2 regions of the Brevibacillus choshinensis genome follow, and region 2 is predicted to be linked to the other one. Evidence: a T-box and tRNA genes for the amino acid it is inferred to sense, from the RefSeq annotation. Region 2 holds a T-box; the other holds one or more tRNA genes.

Region 1 (3,264 bases), 2.0 Mb from region 2:
TTCAGCAGGGTCGATTTCCCACAGCCGTTTGAGCCAATGATCGTCGTGATTCTTTTATCCGGTATTTGTACGCTGAGTGCTTTTACAATCAGTCGTTCACCATAGCCAATATTCAGTGCCTCCGTATATAGGCGGACCATGTATGTACCCTCCATTTGCTGAAGAAATAGATAAGGAGTTTCCTTGTGATAATGATTATCAATTTCGTTATTTACTATAAGGGGGTCCTTTTTTTCTGTCAATAGGCAAATGTGGTTGCGAATGGAAGGCAACTCCTATATAATTTGCTGAGAATGAGAATCAGTTACATACATGAATCCAGGAGTGAATGGACATGGATCAACATGAATTGTTTGATGTGACGATCATTGGAGGGGGGCCAGCTGGTCTCTACTCTAGTTTTTATAGCGGGCTTCGCGAGATGAAGACGAAGCTGATCGAATTTCAGCCTCATCTCGGTGGAAAAATTCACGTGTATCCGGAGAAATTGATCTGGGATGTAGGTGGTCAGACACCCATTACGGGAGCAAAGCTTATCGAGCAGGTGGTCGCCCAAGGATTGACTTTTCATCCGGAAGTCGTCTTGAACGAAAAAGTCTCATCCATTTCTCGCAATGAGGACGGAATTTTTGTTTTGCGCGCCGAGTCTGGGAACCTCCATTATTCCAAGACCGTCATCGTTGCCGTCGGTGGTGGAATTCTCACTCCGCAAAAACTGGATGTGGAAGGTGCCGAGAAATTCGAAGTATCCAACCTGCACTACACGGTAAAGTCCATGCATTACTTTCAGGGCAAGACCATCCTCATCTCCGGGGGTGGGAACTCGGCAATCGATTGGGCCAATGAATTGGAGCCTATTGCGGGGAAGGTGTACCTCACGTACCGGAAGGAATCGCCTTCTGCTCATGAAGCGCAAGTCTCCCAGCTCCTGAAAAGCTCTGCCAGCTGCTTTTTCCAGACGACGATTACCCGCTTGGTCGCCTCCTCCACTCGCGAAACGGTCGAGTATGTGGAATTGACGAACCATGAAACCGGAGAGGTCACTACACTGGCTGTCGACGAGGTGATCATCAACCACGGGTACGAGCGGGACTCCAGCCTTTTGAAAAATAGTGAACTGGACATTGCTCTGGTCGATGACTTTTACGTGGAAGCGACTCCAAGCGGCGAGTCCTCCATACCTGGCTTGTACGCTGCCGGTGATATCGTCAAATACAACGGCAAGCTCCATTTGATCGCCGGCGCATTTCAGGATGCTGCCAATGCGGTCAACAAGGCGAAGCAATACATCACGCCCGAGGCAAATTCCTACGCGATGGTCTCTTCCCACAACGAAGTCTTCAAGCAGCGAAATCGCGAATTGGTCAAACAGATGCTGCAAAAATCATGATTCGGACAGCAAAACAGCCCAGCGAGGAGACCTGATCAGGAATCTCCCGGCTGGGCTGTTTTCGTATGTACAAAAAAAGAGTGCCGTAACCGACACTCATTCTCTACCTGTTTATGGGGCGATCGATGGGACTTGAACCCACGAATGCCGGAGCCACAATCCGGTGCGTTAACCCCTTCGCCACGACCGCCATATGAATTGTGAATTGGTAGCGGCGGAGGGAATCGAACCCCCGACCTTTCGGGTATGAACCGAACGCTCTAACCAGCTGAGCTACACCGCCAAAAATGAAAGCTTGCACTATGTCAGCAAAAAAAGATGGAGCGGACGAAGGGTCTCGAACCCTCGACCTTCGCCTTGGCAAGGCGACGCTCTACCAATTGAGCTACGTCCGCATGTAATTTTGAAGTTAGGGATATTGTTTGGTGCGGTCGAGAGGACTTGAACCTCCACGGTGTTGCCACCACTAGAACCTGAATCTAGCGCGTCTGCCAATTCCGCCACGACCGCGTAATGTATGGTGGAGGCTGACGGGATCGCTTCCTACTTGCGCCGCTGCATCGAATCGCTGCGCTGCCAAGCAAGATCAGGTGTACCCGAGCAAATCTCCTGAGTGCTTACTCCGAGGGTGAACCGGTACGGTGAGTTCCCGAGCCGGAACCAATACGAAGTAAATGGTGGAGGCTGACGGGATCGAACCGCCGACCCTCTGCTTGTAAGGCAGATGCTCTCCCAGCTGAGCTAAGCCTCCAGTGTTCCCCAACTAGCGTTGGGTCCCGACACATGTTGTCGGTGTTTTATGGTGACCCGTAGGGGATTCGAACCCCTGTATGACAGCGTGAAAGGCTGCTGTGTTAAACCGCTTCACCAACGGGCCATGATGGCGGATGGAGTGGGATTTGAACCCACGAGACGGGTCGACCCCGCCTACACGATTTCCAATCGTGCTCCTTCGGCCGCTCGGACATCCATCCATTTTTGATTTCCGATATGCTCGGCAAGAATTAATCTATCATATCTTCACTATGTTTTCAAGTGCTATTTCAAAAGTATTTCACTGTTGAAATCTAGCAATTTTAGACGCGCTACCTTTCTTATTGCAGCGAGCAATTAGAAAGCTCGGCAACCTCTAGTATGCGGTTTGCCGAGCCTTCTCCCTAGTCTCAGGCCACCTGTTTCCCTAAATCAGGCGCTCCCCCATGCTTTTTCACGAAATAAGGGCATGCTGCCTAAAGCAATCCAGCTCACACCCCAATACGCTAACAGTAACTCTAAATGGCGTGGTGAAGACGAATGGGCAAACGTAATAAGCAAGGGATAAAATTTCCCTGTTTGTATGGGAACTGGTGCGGCCCAGGATGCTCAGGACCGGGGGCGCCCATCGACGACATTGACCGCTGCTGCAAAAGGCATGATCGCTGCTACGAAAAACGAGGCTATTTTTCCTGCAGCTGTGACCGTGAACTGCTGCGATGCCTTTCCAGCAGAAAGCATGATCTTGGATCCGATAAAGAGCGGGTAGCTGCCATGATTTCCTCTTATTTTTCTCGCAGCAAATGCATTCCTGACAACAGATAAAGCCTTTTGCCAGAATAGTTCCTTTAGTTAATTTTCATACAAAAATTGGTAACATCTTGGACATGATACTGCCACAAATGGTACACAATTCCCAGTATAAATTTGGTACTCTATTGTATGTCCAAGGAGGGTACACACCGTGGAATTGCACTTACGCACAGAAGCCAGCATGGCATTGGCGTTAAAGAGAGAAATCATATGTCATGGAATTTCTCAGTTCTATTTACTTCCGTTTGAAAATGATCAGGTAGAATTCATATTCCTAGCCCTTTCGGAACACCAGAAGAAGCTGCTGT
Region 2 (3,264 bases):
CATCGGGGACGGACTGCACGGGATCCATGGCGTTCCGTATTATGTGATCGATATTGAGAAAGTTTTGCGTCGGGATGAAGTGCTCGAACGTCTGCTGCTTGAAGAGTTTCACAACTGGCATATGAGCGGCGAGCTCGACCCGTCCGAACTTTTGGTGGATCTGAAAGAAAGAGATGATGAACGAGGGCGCCTGATCAGGCAGGAGCTGCAGAAGCTCTCCATCCTGCGGCAGATCGGGACCATTTTTCTGTATTTGTTTGATGAAGGCAATCTGAGGCCGCTGGGAACATCGCGAGCGGAACGCGACATTGAGAGGGAAATGTATCGCCTGATCACGGATGGCAGGAGCTCCCTGGATTCTTTTCGCGAGCAGCTCATTTCCGAAGACGGCCGAAAGCTGTTTGAAATGTACGCTTCTCCCTTGCCTGATCAAACGTTCGGGATCGCACTGATCGATGTGACGGAAGCGATTGCGGAAGAGAGGAAGCGTCAGCGAAGGGAATGGGAAATCTACAAGGATATTTTGGGAGTGGTTACCCATAACAAGCTGCTCCTGCTAAATGACGAGGAGCTGTTTTTTCTGCTCCGCAACGGTCACAAATCGTTTGCCATGGACGTGCGTGCTCCAAAGGATCTGGCACAGCTGCGGCGGGCGTGCAAGCGTGCCCTAGAGCCGCTCGGATTGTCCGACAAGCGCATCCTGCAATTTCTGGTCGCTGTCAATGAAGCGGCTTCGAACACCTTAAAGCATGGCGATGGCGGGACGATCACGGTGTACGTGTCGAACGAGCAGCACATGTGCAGAGCGGTCATTCATGATGAGGGCCAAGGCATCCTGCTGGAAGAGCTGCCGAGAGCGACTCTGCAGCAAGGGTATTCGACTCGTCATTCCCTCGGCGCAGGGTTTCATGTCATGCTGCAATATTGTGATCGGGTTTATCTGGGCAGCTCTCTCGCAGGGACCAAGCTCATCCTCGAATGCGAGGCCACTTCCTAGAGAATGTGCTGTCATTTACGAAAATGTTTGTACTCGTGTGAAAAAGGGTATCTAGTAATTGAGGGAGTACGGTGGGGACCTATACATCAATGAGAGGAGTTTATACATGGACTATCGGGCGACAGAAACAAATGGGCAAGCCACGCTATTTTTTGCCGGGGAACTGGATATGGCTGTGGGAGACCGGGTAGGGGAGTTGCTCCAGCAATATGGAGGACGCAACGAATCCGTTACTGTCGATTTCCAGGGCGTCTCTTTTGTTGACTCATCGGGGATAGGCAGCCTGTTTTTTACGACGAAAGAACTGCTGGCACTAGGCAAGCAAGTAGAAATTGTGAATGTGCGAGAAGAGATCTTGGATATCTTGAGTGTGCTCGGCTTTACGGAGGCTTTGGGAATCTCCGTGGGGAAAGCCGTTGAAACTGGGTTTGACGCGAAACCGACTGATTGTATATAATAACGTAGAAATGTCCATGATAATTCCATATGTAAGCAACGTGGAGTGGGAAGAGTAAGTCAGGAACCCTTGTCAGAGAGGAGAATCAATAGCTGCGAGATTCTCTAAGGTGACGAATGACTGAAGGTCGCCCAGGAGTTGTTCCGGTGAGACGTACGTTCAGCCGGAAACGGTTCGCAACCGTTATCGTGTTTGAGGGAATACGCATCGTCATCGACCGTGCGTGTTAACAAAGGTGGTACCGCGAAAATATCCTTTCGTCCTTTGGATGAAGGGTTTTTTTATTTTCTGGCGGCCTCAGCCGAAGATCTGCCTTCTGCAAGAGTGCTTCCAGCATGTTTTTTATTAAGGAGGAGTCACGCATGTCATCTCAACCAACACAAGACATCGACCAGCTGCTGCCGAAAAACTATGATCCAAAAGCGGCTGAAACCAAATGGTATCCCTATTGGATTCAAAAGCAATTTTTCAAAGCGGAGCGCGATCCGAACAAACGACCATTTACGATCGTGATTCCCCCGCCAAACGTAACAGGGAAGCTCCATCTGGGCCATGCGCTGGATACGACCCTGCAGGACATCATCACGCGGACTAAGCGGATGCAAGACTACAGCACGTTGTTCCTGCCGGGAATGGACCATGCAGGGATTGCGACGCAAGCGCGTGTTGAAGCAACACTGCGTGAGGAAGGCATCTCCCGTCATGACCTCGGCCGCGAAAAGTTCGTGGAAAAGGTGTGGGAGTGGAAGCACATTTACGCATCGCACATCCGTGAGCAGTGGGAAAAGCTGGGCCTGGCCCTCGATTATTCCCGCGAGCGCTTTACGATGGATGAGGGCCTGTCCCGCGCTGTTCGCGAAGTGTTTGTTCGCCTCTATGAAAAAGGGCTGATCTATCGCGGCAACCGTATCATCAACTGGGACCCTGCGGCTCGCACTGCACTTTCCGACATCGAAGTAATCTATAAGGAAGTAAAAGGTGCCCTGCACCATATGCGCTACCCGCTCTCTGATGGCTCTGGCTACATCGAGGTGGCGACGACCCGTCCGGAAACCATGCTGGGCGATACTGCGGTAGCGGTACACCCGGAGGACGAGCGCTACAAAAACCTGGTTGGCAAAACCGTCATTCTGCCAATCGTAGGACGCGAAATTCCGATCGTGGCGGACGATTATGTCGATCCTGAATTTGGTTCAGGTGCAGTGAAAATCACGCCAGCACACGACCCGAACGACTTTGAACTGGGACTTCGACACAACCTGCCGCAAATCGTGGTCATGGATGAGACGGGTACGATGAATGAGCAGGCAGGCATTTACAAAGGCATGGATCGTTTCGCTTGCCGCAAGCAGATCATCAAAGACCTGAGCGAGCAAGGTGTCATGTTCAAGGTCGAGGAGCACATTCACCAAGTGGGACACAGCGAGCGCAGCGATGCTGTCGTAGAGCCTTACCTGTCCACACAATGGTTCGTAAAAATGCAGCCGCTGGCAGATGAAGCCCTCGCAAATGCAGCGAGCGAAGAGAGCGTGAAGTTTGTACCGGAGCGCTTTAAAAACAACTATCTGCGCTGGATCGAGAATATCCGCGACTGGTGCATTTCCCGTCAGCTGTGGTGGGGACACCGCATTCCTGCATGGTATTGCGCCGATTGCGGCGAGACGATCGTATCCCGCGAAGATGTGACGGAGTGCCCGAGCTGCCACAGCCACAAGCTGGAGCAGGACAACGACGTGCTCGATACATGGTTCTCTTCCGGTCTGTGGCCGTTTTCCACGCTGGGCTGGCCGGATGACAGCGAAGACATGAA

What was found. A T-box is a leader RNA that pairs with one kind of tRNA and senses whether it is charged. The one in region 2 lies ahead of JNE38_RS09815 (valine--tRNA ligase), so its partner is inferred to be a tRNA-Val.
Region 1: it has a tRNA-Val gene. The T-box ahead of JNE38_RS09815 (valine--tRNA ligase) is inferred to sense a tRNA for this amino acid. The anticodon was not compared.

The regions. Positions count from the first base shown of each region.
Region 1 is NZ_CP069127.1:3,960,463-3,963,726, forward strand. It holds gene JNE38_RS19910 (ABC transporter ATP-binding protein) at 1-140, opposite strand, end outside; gene JNE38_RS19915 (NAD(P)/FAD-dependent oxidoreductase) at 335-1,390, shown strand; tRNA gene JNE38_RS19920 (tRNA-His) at 1,505-1,580, opposite strand; tRNA gene JNE38_RS19925 (tRNA-Met) at 1,597-1,673, opposite strand; tRNA gene JNE38_RS19930 (tRNA-Gly) at 1,710-1,785, opposite strand; tRNA gene JNE38_RS19935 (tRNA-Leu) at 1,814-1,900, opposite strand; tRNA gene JNE38_RS19940 (tRNA-Val) at 2,066-2,141, opposite strand; tRNA gene JNE38_RS19945 (tRNA-Glu) at 2,191-2,267, opposite strand; tRNA gene JNE38_RS19950 (tRNA-Ser) at 2,272-2,364, opposite strand; gene JNE38_RS31095 (hypothetical protein) at 2,753-2,884, opposite strand.
Region 2 is NZ_CP069127.1:1,916,596-1,919,859, forward strand. It holds gene JNE38_RS09805 (ATP-binding protein) at 1-997, shown strand, start outside; gene JNE38_RS09810 (STAS domain-containing protein) at 1,104-1,454, shown strand; T-box leader at 1,487-1,722, shown strand; gene JNE38_RS09815 (valine--tRNA ligase) at 1,817-3,264, shown strand, end outside.